One region of the Streptomyces sp. NPDC090798 genome, then DNA from elsewhere that is predicted to be linked to it. Evidence: predicted binding sites of a transcription regulator. Region 1 holds the regulator's gene; each other region holds the start of a gene.
What was found. Region 1 encodes HspR, which represses chaperone genes until heat shock. Its sites were predicted from a motif close to TTGAGNNNNNNNNNCTCAA; they were not measured.
Positions count from the first base shown of each region.

Region 2: the regulator HspR is predicted to act here: its motif matches at 2,751-2,769, upstream of dnaK (molecular chaperone DnaK).
Region 3: the regulator HspR is predicted to act here: its motif matches at 2,431-2,449, upstream of lon (endopeptidase La).

Region 1 covers NZ_JBIVXA010000016.1:119,757-126,156, forward strand. The annotation lists gene ACIQTP_RS30875 (hypothetical protein) at 1-159, shown strand, start outside; gene ACIQTP_RS30880 (sugar ABC transporter substrate-binding protein) at 244-1,314, opposite strand; gene ACIQTP_RS30885 (hypothetical protein) at 1,647-1,880, shown strand; gene ACIQTP_RS30890 (heat shock protein transcriptional repressor HspR) at 2,056-2,508, opposite strand; gene dnaJ (molecular chaperone DnaJ) at 2,513-3,697, opposite strand; gene grpE (nucleotide exchange factor GrpE) at 3,731-4,399, opposite strand; gene dnaK (molecular chaperone DnaK) at 4,396-6,246, opposite strand; gene ACIQTP_RS30910 (MraY family glycosyltransferase) at 6,342-6,400, opposite strand, start outside.
Region 2 covers NZ_JBIVXA010000021.1:112,510-118,909, forward strand. The annotation lists gene ACIQTP_RS35365 (helix-turn-helix domain-containing protein) at 1-752, shown strand, start outside; gene dnaK (molecular chaperone DnaK) at 839-2,704, opposite strand; gene ACIQTP_RS35375 (OsmC family protein) at 2,834-3,259, opposite strand; gene ACIQTP_RS35380 (hypothetical protein) at 3,391-5,127, opposite strand; gene ACIQTP_RS35385 (ATP-binding protein) at 5,199-6,260, opposite strand.
Region 3 covers NZ_JBIVXA010000006.1:393,886-400,285, reverse strand. The annotation lists gene lon (endopeptidase La) at 1-2,408, opposite strand, end outside; gene ACIQTP_RS16500 (rhomboid-like protein) at 2,867-3,823, opposite strand; gene ACIQTP_RS16495 (TetR/AcrR family transcriptional regulator) at 3,969-4,658, opposite strand; gene ACIQTP_RS16490 (MFS transporter) at 4,862-6,160, shown strand; gene ACIQTP_RS16485 (glycoside hydrolase family 3 protein) at 6,250-6,400, shown strand, end outside.

The sequences.
Region 1 (6,400 bases):
CTCCTGCTGCAACGCGCGGACCAGACCGACAAGACCCTCGACGAGCACGAGTCCCGCCTCGACGCCCTGGAACGCACCCGCTGGCCCCTGCCCTCCCTCGCGGCCGCCACCTCGTGCACGGCGCTGGCGCTGACGGTCTGGCAGTCGATGGGACGCTGAACCCCGATGCGCCGAACGCGCGGGAGCCCTTTGCCCAGGGCTCCCGCGCGTTCGGCAGGGAAGGTCGTCAGTGCGGGAGAACGGCTACTTGAGGCCGATCGCCGCGCAGTCCGCCTTGTTCGCGACCGTGCAGATCTGCTTGACGGTGTAGATGCCGTCCTGGATCACCGTCTCCTTGATGTTCGCCTTGGTCAGGGCGACCACGGGCATCAGCTGGGAGGGGATCTTCTTGTTCGTGGGGCTGTCGACCTTGTCGCGGGTGAGCGCGTCGAACTCGATGCCGCGCCCCTGGACCTTCGCCACCGCCATCTCGGCGGCCGCGGAGGCCTCGTCGGGGTAGGACTTGTAGACGCTCATGTACTGCTCGCCCCGGACGATCCGCTGCACCGCGTCCAGCTCGGCGTCCTGGCCGGTGACCGGCGGCACCTTGTTGACGCCCATGGTCTTCAGGGCGTCGATGACGGCGCCCGCGAGACCGTCGTTGGCGGAGTAGACACCGGCGATGTTGTTGAGGCCGATGGCCGTGATGGCCTTCTCCATGTTGACCTTGCCGACGGCCGGGTCCCAGTCCTTGGTGTCGTACGACTTGGAGATGACGACCTTGCCGTTGAGCTCACCCAGGGCGCCCGCCTTGAACTGCGCCGCGTTCGGGTCGGTGGGCGAGCCGTTCATCATGACGATCTTCTTCGAGGCGGCGCTGGTACCCAGCGCCTCCAGGAGGGCCTTGCCCTGCACCTGGCCGACCAGCTCGTTGTCGAAGGAGATGTACGCGTCGATCGGGCCCTGCGCCAGACGGTCGTAGGCGATGACGGGGATGCCCGCGTCCTTGGCCTTCTGCACCTCGCTCGCGATGGCCTTGGAGTCCACCGCGTCGACGAGGATCACGTCGACCTTGTCGTCCACCATCTGCTGGAACTGCTGGCTCTGCTTGGACGCGCTCTGGCCCGCGTTGGCGTAGTCGACCTTGCCCTTGTTGTTGGTGAGCTTGGCGACCTGCTGCTCGATGATCGGGTAGTCGAACTTCTCGTAACGGGTGTTGGCCTTCTCCGGGAGGAGCAGACCAACCGTGATGTCGTCACCCTTGGTCGGGCTCGCCTTGGTGTTGCTGCCCCCGATTCCGTCCACGACGCCGCAGGCGGCGAGGGAGACGGTCATCGCGGAGCAGGCCAGGGCTATGGCGGTACGACGAAGCCGGGTGTTACGAGTGTTCACATCAGGTGCCTTCCGGGCGAGGTAGCTGCTTTGCGACCCAGGTGGCTGAAAGCCAACGCGGCGATCACCTCAGCGTCAAGGAGTAACCACTTAACGAGATGGCAACAGCATTCTGTGTTCCCCAAGTGAACACGATGGGAAGGGGGTGCGCTGTCACTTCCACAGAACCCCTCTGATTGACTTGCGTCACTCGCTCCCCGGCGGCATGCAACCCGCCCCCGCGCCCGGGAGTCCCGAAGGCGACCGCGCACACCAGGGCACGGATCAGGGGAAGCATGAGACCAGTTGGAGGGGGTGGACCGGCGTACAAGCGGCAGTTCTACGCGAACACCGCCTTCTCCGGCACACCGAAGAAAACGGACCGCGACGCCGCGGTCGGCGAGAACTGGGGCACGAAGGCCCCCGCCTCCGGCCTCCCGAAGGACAACTTCGGCGTCCGCTGGACCGTGACGAGGGACGTGTACGGGCGCGTCGGCCCGTCCGCCCCTCTGACCTTCAAGGCCGCCTGACCTTCAAAAGGCGGCAAAGATCCGTACAACCAATCCCCTTCGGGTGACCGGTGTGAAGGCCGACGGCACCGAGACGCTGCCCGCCGGCGACTGGACGGTCACCGCGCCCGCCAAGTGACGCGCGGGGGCCCGGAGGCTCAGCCTCCGGGCCCCCGCGACAGATGGGCGTCGGACGTCAGTCCGAGGACTGCTGCCGCTTCGGGCGCCAGACCACCAGCGCGCTCGTCTGCTGGACCTCCTGGTACGGGACCAGGTCGCGGCGGTACGAGGCGTGCACCGCCGCCTCGCGCTGCTGCATCGCGGCAGCGGCGCCGTCCAGGGCCGACTCCAGTTCCGCGACGCGGGACTGGAGGGCGGCGACCTGGTTCTCCAGCTCGATGATGCGTTTGATGCCGGCCAGGTTGATGCCCTCGTCCTGGGAGAGCGCCTGCACCGTGCGGAGCAGTTCGATGTCGCGGGCCGAGTAGCGCCGGCCGCGCCCGGCCGTGCGGTCCGGGGAGACCAGGCCGAGGCGGTCGTACTGGCGCAGGGTCTGCGGGTGCAGGCCGGAGAGTTGGGCCGCCACCGAGATGACGTAGACCGGGGTCTCCTCGGTCAGTTCATAGGGGTTCCGACGACGGCCGTCCATCTGCTCATGCTCCCTTCGCGGCCTGGAACAGCTCCGCCCGTGGGTCCTCGCCCACGGTTGCCTCGCGGTACGCCTCCAGGGCGTCACGAGCCTTGCCCGACACGTCCGTGGGGACCGCGACCTCGACGGTGACGAGGAGGTCGCCGCGCGTACCGTCCTTGCGGACGGCACCCTTGCCGCGGGCCCGCATCGTACGGCCGTTGGGCGTGCCCGGGGGCAGTTTCAGGGTGACCGGGGGGCCGCCGAGCGTCGGTACACGCACCTCGCCGCCGAGTGCCGCCTCCGCGAAGGTGACGGGCACGGTGACGGTGAGGTTGTCGCCCTTGCGGCCGAAGACCGGGTGGGCGTCCACGTGGACCGTGACGTACAAGTCGCCTGCCGGGCCGCCCCGTTCGCCGGGTGCGCCCTTGCCGCGGAGGCGGATGCGCTGGCTGTCGCTGACTCCCGCCGGGATGCGGACCTGCATCGTGCGTGAGGACTTGGCGCGACCGCTGCCGTGGCAGATCTCGCAGGGGTTCTCCGCGATGAGACCGCGGCCCTTGCAGTCGGGGCAGGGGTCCGTGAGCGAGAAGCCGCCGCCGGAGCCGCGCGCGACCTGGCCGGTGCCGACACACGTCGGGCACACGCGCGGTGTGCCGTTCGCGTCGCCGGTGCCCGAACAGGCCTTGCAGGGCGCCTGGGACGTCATCCGCAGCGGGACCGTCGCGCCGTCCACCGCCTCGGTGAAGCTGAGCGTCACCTCGGTGTCGATGTCCTGGCCGCGCCGGGGCTGGGTCCGCGTACCCGTGCCCGCGCCGCCGCGGTTGAACAGGCCCCCGAAGACGTCTCCGATGCCGCCGCCGAAGCCGCCGGCACCGCCCGCTCCGCCCTGGGCGCCGCCTCCGAAGAGGTCGCCCAGGTCGAAGTTGAAGTTGCCGCCGCCCGCGCCCGGACCCGGACGGAAGCCGCCGTTGCCGAAGAGGGCGCGTGCCTCGTCGTACTCCTTGCGCTTCTTGGGGTCTCCGAGCACGTCGTTCGCCTCGGAGATCTCCTTGAAGCGCTCCTCGGCCTTGGCGTTGCCCTTGTTGGCGTCCGGGTGGAACTCGCGGGCGAGCTTCCGGTACGCCTTCTTGATCTCTGCCTCGGTGGCGTCCTTGGGGACGCCGAGGACCTTGTAGAAGTCCTTCTCGATGAAGTCCTTGGTGCTCATCCTCGACGCCCCTCCTCTCTCATGCGTTCAACGTCAGCCCTCGTCCGGGCCACCGCTCTCCTTGTCGTCGGCCGCCTCGGCGGAATCCGGGGAGTCCGCCTTGCCGGTCTGCGCCCCCGGCTGGGGTTCGGCGACCGCCACCCGCGCGGGGCGGATGGTGCGCTCGCCGATGCGATACCCCGGCTGCAGAATCGCCACGCACGTCGTCTCCGTGACGTCCGGCGCGTACGAGTGCATCAGGGCCTCGTGGATCATCGGGTCGAAGGGCTCGCCCTCCTTGCCGAACTGCTGGAGGCCCATCTTCGCCGCGACGGTCTCCAGCGACTCGGCCACCGACTTGAAGCCGCCCACCAGTTCGCCGTGGTCCCGCGCGCGGGCGATGTTGTCGAGCACGGGCAGGAGTTCGGTCAGGAGGTTCGCGATGGCGATCTCCTTGACCGCGATCCGGTCGCGCTCGACCCGGCGGCGGTAGTTCTGGTACTCGGCCTGGAGCCGCTGGAGGTCCATCGTGCGCTCGCCGAGCGCCGTACGGACCTGGTCCAGCTGTGCGGTCAGACCGGCCAGCTGTGCTGCTGATGCGTCCCCGGCCGGGGCCGCCGCCTCCTCCGTGGAGGGGGTGGCGGCCTGCGGCTCGGCGTCGTCAGGGGTGGCGCCGGAGGGGACGTCAGGCTTCTCGTCGAAGCCCGGGGTCTCCTCCGTCACGCGGCACCGTCCTTGCGGTCCTCGTCGACGATCTCGGCGTCGACGACGTCGTCATCGGCCTTGGCCTGCTCGGCGCCGGGGGCACCCTCGGCGCCACCGGCGGCCTGCGCGGCCTGGGCGTCGGCGTACATGGCCTGGCCGAGCTTCTGCGAGACCGCGGCGACCTTCTCCGTGGCGGTGCGGATCTCGGCGGTGTCCTCGCCCTTGAGCTTCTCCTTCAGCTCGGCGATGGAGGCCTCGACCTCGGTCTTGACGTCACCCGGGACCTTGTCCTCGTTGTCCTTGAGGAACTTCTCGGTCTGGTAGACGAGCTGCTCGCCCTGGTTGCGGGTCTCGGCGGCCTCGCGGCGCTTGTGGTCCTCGTCCGCGTACTGCTCGGCCTCCTGGCGCATCCGGTCGACCTCGTCCTTCGGCAGCGAGGAGCCGCCGGTGACGGTCATCTTCTGCTCCTTGCCCGTGCCCAGGTCCTTCGCGGTCACGTGCATGATGCCGTTGGCGTCGATGTCGAAGGCGACCTCGATCTGCGGGACACCGCGCGGGGCCGGCGGCAGACCGGTCAGCTCGAACATCCCGAGCTTCTTGTTGTACGCCGCGATCTCGCGCTCGCCCTGGTAGACCTGGATCTGGACGGACGGCTGGTTGTCCTCGGCGGTGGTGAAGATCTCGGACCGCTTGGTCGGGATCGTCGTGTTCCGCTCGATGAGCTTCGTCATGATGCCGCCCTTGGTCTCGATGCCGAGGGACAGCGGGGTGACGTCGAGGAGCAGGACGTCCTTGACCTCACCCTTGAGGACACCGGCCTGCAGGGCGGCGCCGATGGCGACGACCTCGTCCGGGTTGACGCCCTTGTTGGCGTCCTGGCCGCCGGTCAGCTCCTTGACGAGCTCGGCGACGGCGGGCATACGGGTGGAGCCACCGACGAGAACGACGTGGTCGATCTCGGAGAGGTTGATGCCCGCGTCCTTGATGACGTTGTGGAACGGCGTCTTGCAGCGCTCCAGAAGGTCGGCGGTGAGCTGCTGGAACTGGGCGCGCGTGAGCTTCTCGTCCAGGTGCAGCGGGCCCTCGGCGGAGGCCGTGATGTAGGGCAGGTTGATCGAGGTCTCGGTGGACGAGGACAGCTCGATCTTCGCCTTCTCGGCGGCTTCCCGCAGACGCTGGAGCGCCATCTTGTCCTTGGCGAGGTCCACGCCGTGACCGGAGCGGAACTGCTGCACCAGGTAGTCGACGACGCGCTGGTCCCAGTCGTCACCACCGAGGTGGTTGTCGCCGTTGGTGGCCTTCACCTCGACGACGCCGTCACCGATCTCCAGGAGGGACACGTCGAAGGTGCCGCCACCGAGGTCGAAGACGAGGATCGTCTGGTCGTCCTTGTCCAGGCCGTACGCGAGAGCGGCGGCCGTGGGCTCGTTCACGATGCGCAGGACGTTCAGGCCCGCGATCTCGCCGGCCTCCTTCGTCGCCTGGCGCTCGGAGTCGTTGAAGTACGCCGGGACGGTGATGACCGCGTCCGTGACCTTCTCGCCCAGGTAGGCCTCGGCGTCACGCTTCAGCTTCTGCAGGATGAAGGCGCTCATCTGCTGCGGGTTGAAGTTCTTCCCGTCGAGCTCGATCTTCCAGTCCGTGCCCATGTGGCGCTTCACGGAGCGGATGGTCCGGTCCACGTTCGTGACCGCCTGGCGCTTGGCGACCTCGCCGACGAGCACCTCACCGTTCTTGGCGAAGGCGACGACGGACGGCGTGGTCCTGGCGCCCTCGGCGTTGGTGATGACGGTGGGCTCGCCGCCCTCCAGAACGCTGACGACGGAGTTAGTCGTGCCCAGGTCGATGCCGACCGCACGTGCCATTTCAATTCCTCCAGCAATGACTTGAGTGGAACGGACTCAAGTGTGCACGACACTCACCGCTGGGTCAACAGACATGAGTCATGGGGGCTCAAGTCTTATCTCTTGCTTACACGCAGGTGTGCTTGTAGACCCGGTTCGACCTGCGGTTTCTCGG
Region 2 (6,400 bases), on a different contig from region 1:
TCGCCCCGGCGACGGTGCGGCGGATGGAGATGGCCGAGGTCGCCCTCAAGATCCCGTACCTCCAGGTGCTGCTGACGACGTACGGCGTGGCCGACGACGAGGTGGCCGCCTTCGTCACGCTCGCCGAGGAGGCGAACCAGCCGGGCTGGTGGCAGCGGTTCCACGATGTGCTGCCGGACTGGTTCAGCATGCACGTCAGCCTGGAGGGCGCCGCCCGTCTGATCCGCTCGTACGAGCCGCACTTCGTGCCCGGGCTGCTGCAGACCGAGGAGTACGCGCGCGCCGTACTGGAGGCGGGAACGGTGGGCCAGACGGGGCCCGAGGCCATCGAGCGGCATGTGACGCTGCGCATGACGCGGCAGCAGCTGCTGCTGGGGCGCGAGCACCGGCCGCGCCTCTGGGTGATCATGGACGAGACCGCGCTGCGGCGTCCGGTGAGCATCCGTGGGGAGGTCATGCGGGACCAGATCGACCGGCTGCTGCGGGAGATGGAGAGCGACGACATCTCCGTCCAGGTCGCCGAGTACGCGAGCGGCCCGCATCCGGGGACGTACACCTCCTTCGCGCTGTTCCGCTTCGCGGAGCCGGAACTGCCCGACATGGTCTACAGCGAGTACCTGACCGGTGCGATCTACCTGGACTCGCGCCCCGAGGTGGCCATGCATCTGGAAGTGCTGGACCACATGTCCGCCCACGCCGCCTCCGTGCCCCGCACCAAGGAGATCCTGCGGGAGATCCGGGACTCCTACTGAGAGTTCTCAAGGAGGAGTTCCCAGGGAGTTCCCAAGGAGGAGTTCCCAGGGAGGGGCTCTCAGGGAGCCCCTCTCCTCGAAGGCCTTTACGCCGCGCCGCCCCTCGTCTCCCTCTCGTCGTCCACGATCTCGGCGTCCACCACACCGTCCTCCGCCGCCGTGGTGTGCTCGGCGGCCGGCTCCTCCCGGGGCGTCTGCTGGGCCTGGGCATACATGGCCTGGCCCATCTTCTGGCTCACCGAGGCCAGTTTCTCCACGCCGGTGCGCAGGTCGGTGGTGTCGGTGGCGGAGTCCTCCAGGAGACGCTTGAGGTCGGCGACGGCGGACTCGACCTCGGGTTTCGTCTCGGAGGGGATGCGTTCGTCGTTCTCGCGGAGGAACTTCTCGGTCTGGTAGACGAGTTGTTCGGCCTGGTTGCGGGTCTCGGCGGCCTCGCGGCGCGCGCGGTCCTCCTCGGCGTACTGCTCGGCCTCGCGCATCATGCGGTCGATGTCGTTCTTGGGGAGCGCGGAGCCGCCGGTGACGGTCATCTTCTGTTCGCGCCCGGTGGCAAGGTCCTTCGCGGAGACGTGCATGATCCCGTTGGCGTCGATGTCGAAGGCGACCTCGATCTGCGGGACTCCGCGCGGCGCGGGCGGCAGCCCGGTGAGGTCGAAGACGCCGAGCTTCTTGTTGTACGCGGCGATCTCGCGTTCGCCCTGGTAGACCTGGATGCCGACCGAGGGCTGGTTGTCCGCGGCCGTGGTGAAGATCTCCGAACGGCGGGTCGGGATCGTGGTGTTGCGCTCGATGAGCCTGGTCATGATGCCGCCCTTGGTCTCGATGCCGAGGGACAGCGGGGTGACGTCGAGGAGCAGGACGTCCTTCACGTCCCCCCGGATGACACCCGCCTGGAGGGCCGCGCCGAGCGCCACGACCTCGTCCGGGTTGACGCCCTTGTGCGGGTCCTTGCCGGTGAGCTCCCTGACCAGGTCCGTGACGGCGGGCATCCGGGTCGAGCCGCCGACCAGGATGACGTGGTCGATCGCGGCGAGCTTGACGCCCGCGTCCTTGACCGCCTGGTGGAAGGGGGTCTTGCAGCGGTCGAGCAGATCGGCGGTCAGCTCCTGGAACTGGGCGCGGGTCAGTTTCTCCTCGAGGTGCAGGGGGCCGTCGGCGGTGGCGGTGACGTAGGGCAGGTTGACGGTGGTCTCGGAGGAGCTGGACAGTTCGATCTTGGCCTTCTCGGCGCCCTCGCGCAGCCGTTGCAGCGCCATCTTGTCGTGGCCGAGATCGATGCCGTACGCGGCCTTGAAGCGCTGCGCGAGGTGTTCGACGATCCGCTGGTCCCAGTCGTCGCCGCCGAGCCGTGTGTCGCCGTTGGTCGCCTTGACCTCGATGACGCCGTCGCCGATCTCCAGGAGCGAGACGTCGAAGGTGCCGCCGCCCAGGTCGAAGACGAGGACGGTCTGCTCCTCGCCCCGGTCGAGGCCGTAGGCGAGGGCGGCGGCCGTCGGCTCGTTGATGATCCGCAGCACCTTCAGGCCGGCGATCTCGCCCGCCTCCTTGGTGGCCTGACGCTGGGCGTCGTCGAAGTAGGCGGGCACGGTGATCACGGCGTCCGTGACGTCCTCGCCCAGGTAGGCCTCCGCGTCCCGCTTCAGCTTCTGCAGGACGCGCGCCGACAGTTCCTGGGCGCGGTAGCGGGTGCCGTCGACGGATCCCTGCTCCGGGAAGCGCCAGCTCGCGTCGCCCATGTGGCGCTTGACCGAGCGCGCGGTGCGCTCCACGTTCGTCACGGCCTGCCGTTTGGCGACCTCGCCGACGAGCACCTCGTCGTTCTTGGCGAAGGCCACCACCGAGGGGGTGGTGCGCGCGCCCTCCGCGTTGGTCACGACGGTGGGGTCGCCGCCTTCGAGAAGGGCCACCACCGAGTTCGTCGTACCGAGGTCGATCCCTACCGCACGTGCCATGTCCGTCCCCTTCCGCCAGGGCGCTGCCCACCTTCAAGCACAAAACTTGAGTGCGTTCTTGTCAATGGGGCGGACATGACAGCGCCGCGGGCCCTGCGCGGGACCGCGGCGCCGTACTGCTCCCGGACGTCAGGCCAGCTTGGCCGTCAGGGTGATCGTCGTGCCGGTCAGCGCCGCGCTGACCGGGCAGTTCTTCTTCGCGTCCTCGGCCGCCGCGACGAAGCCGTCGTTGTCGAGGCCCGGCACCGTGCCCTCCACGGTCAGGTGGATGCCGGTGATGCCCTCGCCGGGCTGGAAGGTGACGTCGGCGTTGGTGACGAGCTTGGTGGGCGGGGTGCCCGCACCCGCGAGGGCGTGCGACAGCGCCATGGAGAAGCAGCTGGAGTGGGCGGCGGCGATCAGCTCCTCGGGGCTGGTCTTGCCGTTGGCGTCCTGCGCCCGCGACGCCCACGTCACCGGCTGCTGGCCGATGCCGGAGGAGTCGAAGGTGACGACGCCGCTGCCCTCGAGCAGGTTGCCTTCCCACACGGTGTGCGCGGTGCGCGTGGTTGCCACGATGATTCCCTTCGATGAGGTCCCGTTTTCGGGGGTCCGTACGCACCATCCGATCACACCTGCGCGCCACTCACGCAGAATGACGGCTCAACGGGACCGCGAAGAAGTCTCGCCGCGCCCGCGAAGGTGGTTCACCGCACCCGGAAGACCGGTCCCCGCGCCGTGAACGGGAGCCGCGCGCCCTGCGGAATCAGATACGCGTGCTCGCGCCGCACCCGCAGCACGTCGCACCAGCCGTCCGTGATGACCAGCAGCGGCGCGCCCGGCGGGAAGTCGTCCGCGCGGTGCAGCAGATCGATGCCGGGCTGCAGCACCGTACCGCCGCGCCCGTGCACCCGTACCCGCCCGGCGATCTCGGTGACCGGCAGATAGCCCGCGTCGTGCGGCGCCGCGTCGCAGAACACCACCCGCGCGGCCGGTACGTCCCGGGCCTCGGCGTACGAGGCGATGGCGCCCAGCGCCTTGCCGAGCAGGGTGCGGTCCATGGAGCCGGAGGTGTCGAGGACGACGCCGAAGGTGCAGCGGGCGATCTCCTCGGGCGGGAAGTACCGTCCCGCGCGCGGGATGTCGGGGGTGGACGCCTGACGGCGCGAGGAGCGCGCGTACGTCCGTACCGGCTCGGGGCGGGGCACGAACTCGTCGAACCAGCGGGCCAGGCGGGCGTCCCAGGGCAGCGGCGGATGGTTGAGCGCGCGGATCTCCTCGACCAGACCGCCCGGCAGATAGCCCCGCTCCAGCTGCTGGTGCAAGTCGAAACCGTGGCTCAGGCCACGGCGGTAGAGCTCGTCCAGGTCCACGTAGTCGCGCGGGGAGCCGAGCGGGGCGCCGAGGATGTCACCCGCGCCCTTGCCGCGCAGCGTGGACAGCCGGCGCATCCGGCGCAGGTCCTTCGCGATCCGGTCGTACACCTCCTCCGCCGAGAGGTCCTTCAACTCCGCGTCGTACAGGAGCCCTTCGGGCATCGTGCCGACCTGCATCTCGCACAGCCAGCCGTTGATGACGTAGTCGGCCGCGATGTTGAAGAGGTACGGGTCGCGGGCGCCGCAGCGGTCGCCGTGCCGCAGGGCGGCGTGCAGCATCTCGTGGGCGAGGACGAACCGCCATTCCTCCTCCTCCAGTTGACGCAGCGGGTTGATGTAGATCTCGCCCGCCTCCGCGTTCACGGCGGCGACGGAGATGTCGTAGGCGCGGGCCAGTTCGGCGTCGGCGACCAGGGTGATGCCGGCCGCGACGCCGCCGAGCAGCGGGTAGGAGGAGATGAACCAGCTCAGCGCCCGCTCCCAGGGCTGCAGCCGGGTGGGCCCGCCGCGCATCGAGCCGCGGCGGCCGCCGGCCACGTCCATCGCCGTGGCCACGGTTCGGGTCAGGGCGTGCGCGAACTCGAGCTGCCAGTCCGGGGCCTGGCCGCCCTTCCAGGTGTCCCACGGCACCAGCAGCTGGTCCGGCTCGCCGCCTGCCGTACCGCAGCGCTCGTACGGGGCCGGAGTCCCCTCGCGCCGCCAGCGGGCGGCGAGCTGCTCCTCGTCGCCGTCGGGGTACGAGGGCGGCAGGTCCTCGGGGGTGAGGCCGATGGGGAAGCCGAGCAGGAAGCGGTTGACGACCGCGCAGCGGGCGGCGAGGGCGTGGCGGTCGGGCTGCTCGCGCGTCTTCGGCGCCGCCGGGACATGGCCGAAGCCCAGGTGGATGACGGCGTGCGCGACCGCCCAGGCCCACTCGACGGGTTCGGCGCGGCGGGTGGGGTGGATGTGCAGCACGCCGTTGGAGTCGACGCGGACGAGACCGTCGCGGGGCGAGTCGGGGCAGTCCTCCTGGCGGCAGGTGCTGAAGCCGATGGCGGCGAGCGCCCGGTTGGCCCGCACCAGCCGCATCCCCTCCGCGAAGGCCTCGGCCGCGAGGTCCTTCTTCGGCTGTCCCTTGCCGCGGCTGGTCGGGGTACGGCTCACTGCCGCGCCTCGACCAGCCGGGGCATGTCGCGGGCCGCCTCGACCAGGAACCAGGCGGGCAGGAGGGGGTTGCCGTCGGTGTCCGGGGCGATGACGCCCTGCGCGACCTCCACGGAGATCTCCGCGAGCTGCACGAGCAGCGACTTGGCGCGGTACGCGGTCTGCTGTCCGCTCGCGGAGAGGTGCTCCTTGCTGGCGGGCAGCTCCTTGACGAGCCGGCCGCGGAAGGACTCGGCGAGGTAGTACAGCAGGTCGCGGTCCTCGGGGCGGTGCGGCCAGCGGGCGTCGCCCTTGACGATCGCCTCGATGCCGAACCGGCTGCGCACGATCTTCACATAGCCGCAGAAGGCGACCGCGTGCGCGGGGGTCAGGGTGCCGTGCGCGATCACCTTCAGGGTCGGCTCGTCGAGGGCCGGTCCGAAGGAGTGCAGCGCGTCGGAGAGCATGTGCCAGGAGCGGGGTGTGGAGAACGGCTCCTCGGTCTTCGGCGGCTTGGACCACAGGTGGTCGGGCCGGTCGGTGAGGTGGTCCACGACCCAGGGGTGGATGCCGTTGGCGGCGGCCCAGCCGAGCCAGTCCTTGGAGGAGGCCTCCAGGTGCACGTGCGTGAGGCGGTTGATCAGCGCGGAGGCGATCGGGCGGGCCAGCGCGTTGTCGGTGGCGCGGTTGCCCGCGCCGATCACGATCGAGCCCTTGGGCAGCTCGTAGTCGCCGATGCGGCGGTCCAGGATCAGGGAGTAGAACGCCTTCTGCACATCCGGCGTCGCCGCGTTCAGCTCGTCCAGGAAGAGGCAGTACGGCTCGTCCCGGGCGATCGCCTCCGGCGGGCAGAACACCGAGCGCCCGTCGCGGATCTGCGGGACGCCGATCAGGTCCTCGGGTGCGAGCTGGGTGCCGAGCAGGCTGACGCACTCCAGTCCCAGCGACTCGGCGAACTCCCTCACCAGGGAGGACTTTCCGATGCCGGGGGCGCCCCAGAGGAAGACCGGCCGCACGGTCGCGAGACCGAGCAGCAGTTCCGGTATACGGGCGGGGGTGACGGTCACGACTGCCTGCACGCGGCATCCTCGGGGGTCGGCAAGTGCCCCGCGGGTGCGCGGTGCTCCATGCGAACAGTGTGTGCGCGGGGCTCGCCGACCGCAGCCCATTTTCCGCCGCCACCGACCGCAGCCCGTCTCCCGCCGCCACCGACCGCAGC
Region 3 (6,400 bases), on a different contig from region 1:
ACCGGAACCTCCGGCGTCGCGCCGTTCATCGCCGGCGACAGCGCCAGTTCCAGGACCTGGCGGACGTCCGTGACGGCGTGGACGTCCAGCTTCTCCAGCACCTCGGCCGGAACGTCGTCCAGGTCGGCCTCGTTGCGCTTCGGGATGATGACCGTGGTGACACCCGCCCGGTGCGCGGCGAGCAGCTTCTGCTTCACCCCGCCGATGGGCAGGACACGGCCGGTCAGCGAGACCTCACCCGTCATCGCCACGTCCGTGCGGACCAGCCGGCCGGACAGGAGCGAGGCCAGCGCCGTCGTCATGGTGACGCCCGCGCTCGGACCGTCCTTGGGGACCGCGCCCGCCGGGAAGTGGATGTGCACGCCCCGGTCCTTCAGGTCGCCGACCGGCAGTTCCAGCTCGGCGCCGTGCGAGCGGAGGAAGGAGAGCGCGATCTGCGCCGACTCCTTCATCACGTCACCCAGCTGACCGGTCAGGGTCAGACCGGCCGCGCCCGTCTCCGGGTCGGCCAGCGACGCCTCCACGAAGAGGACGTCACCGCCCGCGCCCGTGACGGCCAGACCGGTGGCGACACCGGGCACCGCGGTGCGGCGCTCGGCCGGGTCCTGAGCGGACTCGGGCACGTGGTGCGGCCGTCCGATGAGCCCGCGCAGATCGGCGTCGGTCACCGTGAAGGGCAGCTCCCGCTCTCCGAGTTCGTGCTGCGCCGCGACCTTGCGGAGCAGGCGTGCGACGGCCCGCTCCAGGTTGCGTACGCCCGCTTCCCGGGTGTACTCTCCGGCGAGCCTGCGCAGCGCGCTCTCGTCGAGCGCGACCTCCTCCTTCTCCAGACCGGCCCGCTCCAGCTGACGCGGCAGCAGGTGGTCACGGGCGATGACGACCTTCTCGTCCTCGGTGTACCCGTCGAGCCGGACCAGCTCCATACGGTCGAGCAGCGCCTCCGGGATGGCTTCGAGCACGTTGGCCGTCGCCAGGAACACCACGTCGCTGAGGTCGAGCTCGACCTCCAGGTAGTGGTCCCGGAAGGTGTGGTTCTGGGCGGGGTCGAGGACTTCGAGCAGCGCCGCGGCGGGGTCGCCGCGGAAGTCGGAGCCGACCTTGTCGATCTCGTCCAGCAGGACCACCGGGTTCATGGACCCGGCCTCCTTGATGGCGCGGACGATACGGCCGGGCAGCGCGCCGACGTACGTACGCCGGTGGCCACGGATCTCGGCCTCGTCCCGTACACCGCCGAGCGCGACCCGGACGAACTTGCGGCCCATGGCGTGCGCGACGGACTCGCCGAGCGAGGTCTTGCCCACACCGGGCGGACCGACGAGCGCGAGCACGGCACCGCCGCGCCGCCCGCCGACGACGCCGAGACCACGCTCGGAACGCCGCTTGCGCACGGCCAGGTACTCGGTGATGCGCTCCTTCACGTCTTCCAGACCGGCGTGCTCGGCGTCCAGGATGCTCTTGGCGCCCTGGATGTCGTACTCGTCCTCGGTGCGCTCGTTCCACGGCAGTTCCAGGACGGTGTCGAGCCAGGTCCGGATCCAGCTGCCTTCGGGCGACTGGTCGCTGGACCGCTCCAGCTTGTCGACTTCCTTGAGCGCGGCCTCACGGACGTTCTCGGGGAGGTCGGCGGCCTCGACGCGGGTCCGGTAGTCGTCGGACTCCTCGCCCTCCTTGGCGTCGCCGTTCAGCTCGCGCAGCTCCTTGCGGACGGCCTCGAGCTGGCGCCGCAGCAGGAACTCGCGCTGCTGCTTGTCGACGCCCTCCTGGACGTCCTTCGCGATGGACTCGGCGACATCCTGCTCGGCGAGGTGTTCACGCAGGTGCTCGGTGGCGAGCTTCAGCCGGGCGACCGGGTCGGCGGTCTCCAGCAGCGTGACCTTCTGCTCGGTGCTCAGGAACGGGGAGTAACCGGAATTGTCGGCAAGGGCGGACACGTCGTCGATGGCCTGCACGCGGTCCACGACCTGCCAGGCGCCGCGCTTGCGCAGCCAGCTGGTGGCGAGGGCCTTGTACTCCTTGACCAGTTCGGCGACATGGCCGGGCAGCGGGTCGGGCACGGTCTCGTCGACCCGGGTGCCCTCGACCCACAGTGCGGCACCAGGACCGGTCGTCCCGGCGCCGATCTTCACGCGCCCACGGCCGCGGATCAGCGCGCCCGGGTCGCCGTCGGCCAGTCGGCCGACCTGCTCGACGGTGCCGAGCACGCCCGTGCTCGGGTACGCCCCGTCGATGCGTGGCACCAGCAGCACCTTCGGCTTGCCGGGCTCCGACCGCGCGGCGGCCTGGGCGGCCTCCACCGCGGCGCGTACATCGGCGTCGTTCAGGTCCAGCGGAACCACCATCCCGGGCAGCACGACCTCGTCGTCGAGCGGCAACACGGGCAGGGTGAGCGGTGTGGACGTCGAAGCCATTATCTCTCCCTAGGCAGTCAAGTTGAGCTATGCCGACTCAATGCACATGAGCCCCGGATTGTTCCCCGAGGTCTGTTCGCTGTGAGCGATCGCTCTCTCGACTCCGCGCCACGGAGACATCCGCGCAGGTCAATGACGTACGCGCCACGCTTCCACCGCAGCCGCGGCACACGGTTGTGGATCAAGCCACGGAACCGCGGCGCACGCCTGTGGTGCGCTCAACGCCGTCGGGCCGCCACACCTTCCCGTGCGGACGCACCCGTCGGTTCATGTCGGGTCGATACACGAGTGGCCACGGCCCGCTCCTGGCCGAGCACGGCCGGCTGCGCAAGCCGGTGCCGTACCGGCCGAGACTGGAGGTGCCGTTCCACCTGTCGTGGCCGGGCAGGGACGGCTCGTGGTCGGCAGGGACGGCCGGCCTGCGGGGTGAACCGCGGCGAGGTCCTCTTCCCCGAGCACTACGACCTGCGCGCCGCCACCCGCCCCGGACGACCTGCCCCGGTGTCGGGCGTCTGAGCGGTGGGTACGGCGGTGGGGGCGCCGGGGCTGGAGGCCGCCGCCGTACGGGCGCGGCGCCAGCGCCGGACCAGCGGCCAGGTCGACACCCCGATCGCCAGGGACATCAGATGCCCCCAGTCCGTCATCGGGTCGGCGAATTCGAGCAGGTCCCCGACGACCATCGAGCCGAAGGCGACCAGCAACGGCCAGCGCAGCCAGGGCCTCAGCAGCCCGGCGAGCGCGCCGACGCTCGTGGCGACGCCGAAGCTGATCCCGTAGTCGAGGCGGTGCAAGGAGGTGTCGGGAAGGTCTCCCGCCAGCACGGAAAGGCCGACGGGCACCTCGGTGGCCAGGGTGGCCACGACATGCCCGAGCAGGAAGACTCCGGCGGCCCGCAGGCCGCCTATCCGCCGCTCCAGCGCGGTCAGCACCAGCACGAACCCGATGGCGTACGGCGAGGCGATCCCGCCCGCCATCCACAGCGCGCTGGCCAGCAGCACCAGCACCGGTTCGCGTATGAGGTGCGCGACGTCGGTGCTGGACCCCTGCTGCAAGGCGTGCACGAGGGAGGGGTCCGCGTAGTCGGTGACCATCGCGGTGACGGTGAGCACGGCCGCGTACCCGAAGGTGAACGGCGTTCCGGTGGGGGTGGGCAGCAGCCGCCAGGGACGGAGCGTCCGGAGCCGGGCGAGGGCGCGGGAGACGGGGGGAGCGGACGGGGCGGGAGGGGCGAGTACAGAAGGTGTCGTCGCCGGGCGGGGGGCGGGCGGCACGGCCGTGGCGCCGCGTTGTCGCGGCACCCCGACCAGCAGAACCGTGCCCGTCTGTGGGTCCTTGCGCGCGGCATCGGCCGAGGGGGCCGTCGGGGCCGTGGTCGTCGCCACTGCCGTCGCCGTCGCGGTCGTGCTCCGGTTCAAGGTGAGGGGCTCCTTCCGTCCCGCCCCACCCTTGGGGGCTCGCGGCGCCGCTGTCTATGACCGACGCCACGTGGGAGGCGATTCATAGCAACCTGATAAGCGCATACGGCGTCCTCGGTCGCCGTGTCCGCACGCGCGTCCGTAGTCAGTCCGTATGCGCGTCCGACGGCAGCCCCGTGCCCGAGACGGTGATCGAGCGCAGCAGCCGGTCGAGGTAGGCCCGCATCCGGGCGGCCATGTCGACGCCCGTGGGGTCGAGGGCCCACTGCAACTGGATGCCGTCCATGACGGCGGCGAATTCCTCGGCGAGCGCCTCGCAGTCGGTGTCGGGCTTCAGTTCGCCGCTCGCGACCGCCTCGCGCAGCGCGCCCGCGCTGACCTCGACGAGATCGGCGTAGCGCTTCACGAAGAACGCGTGGGCGGGGTGGCCGGGATCGCCCGCCTCGGCGAGCAGGACGTTGAACATCTTGGTGCGTCCCGGGCGCCGGCTGTTGTAGTCGGCGAGTCCCACCAGCGCGGCGAAGAACTCGGCGGCCGAGTGCGCCTCGACGGCGAAGAACCGTTCGACGTCGTGCTCCTCGCTGCGCCGCAGTACGCAGACGAGCAGGTCCTCCTTGCTGCGGAAGTGGTGCAGCAGGCCGCCCTGGGTGATGCCGACGTCCTTGGCGATCCGGGCGAGCGAGGAGGCGTGGAAGCCCCACTGGGCGAAGTGTTCGACGGCGACGTCGAGGATGCGCAGCCGGCGTTCGTCCCCGACGGCGTATGTGCCCCGGACGGCCCCCGGAACCTTCCGCTCCGCCCCCACGCTCTCCTCCGACCTCCGGTTTCGGACCATGCCCGTCACCATAGCCGCCGCACAGGCAGCCGCTCAGGCCGTCCCAGACCGTCGGTTACACGAGTCAACTCGCCTCGCTTTCAAGCCACGTGCAGCGTGATTCTGGCCACATGAGCAAAACCTAGTAGCCACTCGGTTTTGATGTTTCCCTGTGGTCGCCGGCGTGGCAAGGAAGCCGCGCCTCGTCCCCATGGAGAGCAGCCATGGCCGTCACTCCCGACGCCTCGCTCGGTGCCCGCTCGCCCGAGCCACCGCACGACGCGCCTTCCGCCCAGGCCCCCGCGAACGCCCCCGCCAAGCTCGTCCTCGGACTCGCCCTCGCCCAGTTCGGCGCCTATCTCGCCGTCCTCACCCCGGTCATGGTCACCCTCGCCCTGCGGGTCAGCCAGATCGTCCCGGAGGGCGACCGCGGCGCCGCCCTCGGCCAGGTGCTCTCCGTCGGCGCCCTGCTCGCGATGGTCGGCAACCCGGTCTTCGGCGCCCTGTCCGACCGCACCACCAGCCGCTTCGGCCGCCGCCGCCCCTGGCTGGTCGGCGGCATGACCGCGGGCCTCGCCGGGCTCATGGTCGTCGCCCTCGGCGGCGACGTGCTGACGCTGATGCTCGGCTGGGCCCTCGCACAGCTCGGCATCAACGCCGCCCTGTCCGCGCTGACCTCCTGCGTCCCCGACCTGGTCCCGCCGCACCAGCAGGCCCGGGTCTCCGGCATCGTCGGCATGACGACGTCGCTCTCGATGATCGCGGGCTCGGTCCTGGCCAATGTCTTCAGCGGTTCGATGGCGCTGGCGTTCCTCGTCCCCGGTGTCATCGGGCTCGCCGCGATCGGCTATCTGGTCGCGGTGATGAAGGACCGCCCTGCCCGCGCCGGCGCCTTCGAGCCGTACAGTCTCCGCGAGTTCCTGCGCAGCTTCTGGGTCGACCCGCGCAGGCACCCCGACTTCGCCTGGAACTTCGCGGGCCGCTTCCTGGTCTTCACCGGCGCCTCCTGCGTCACCAGCTACCAGGTCTACTTCCTGATGGACCGCCTCGGCTACAGCGACGACACCGTCTCCGGCAAGGTCCTCGTCGGCACCCTCGCCTTGGTCGTCGCGACCGTGACCGGCTCGCTGCTCGGCGGCCAGCTCTCCGACCGTTCGGGCCGCCGCAAGCCGTACGTCCTCGGCTCCTCGCTCGTCATGGCCCTCAGCCTGGCGCTGCTCGCCGCCGCGCAGTCCTTCGGGATGTACGTCGTCGCCGTGATCGTCTTCGGCCTCGGCGAGGGCCTCTATCTCTCCGTCGACATGGCGCTCGCCGCCGCGGTGCTGCCCAACCCCGACGAGTCCGCCAAGGACATGGGCGTCCTCAACATCGGCAACGCCCTGCCCCAGTCCCTCGTCCCGATCGTCGCCCCCGCGCTCCTCGCGATCGGCGGCGGCGGCAACTACGGGGCGCTGTTCCTCTTCGGCGCCGTCGCCGCCGTACTGGGCGCCCTCGCCGTCCAGTTCATCCGCTCCGTCAAGTGACCTCCTTCAAAGAGCCCCCTTCTTGAAGAAGCCCTTGAAGAAGCCCGTCAAACAGCCGCCTTAAGTAAGAAGGAAGCAGGGAAACCGGGATGCCCCCAGGGAAGACCACCCCCACCTACCGCGATCCGCACCGCCCCGTCGACGAGCGCGTCGAGGACCTGCTCTCCCGCATGACGCTGGAGGAGAAGGCGGGTCAGCTGTTCCACTCCATGCTCTCCATGAACGCGGACGGCACCTTCG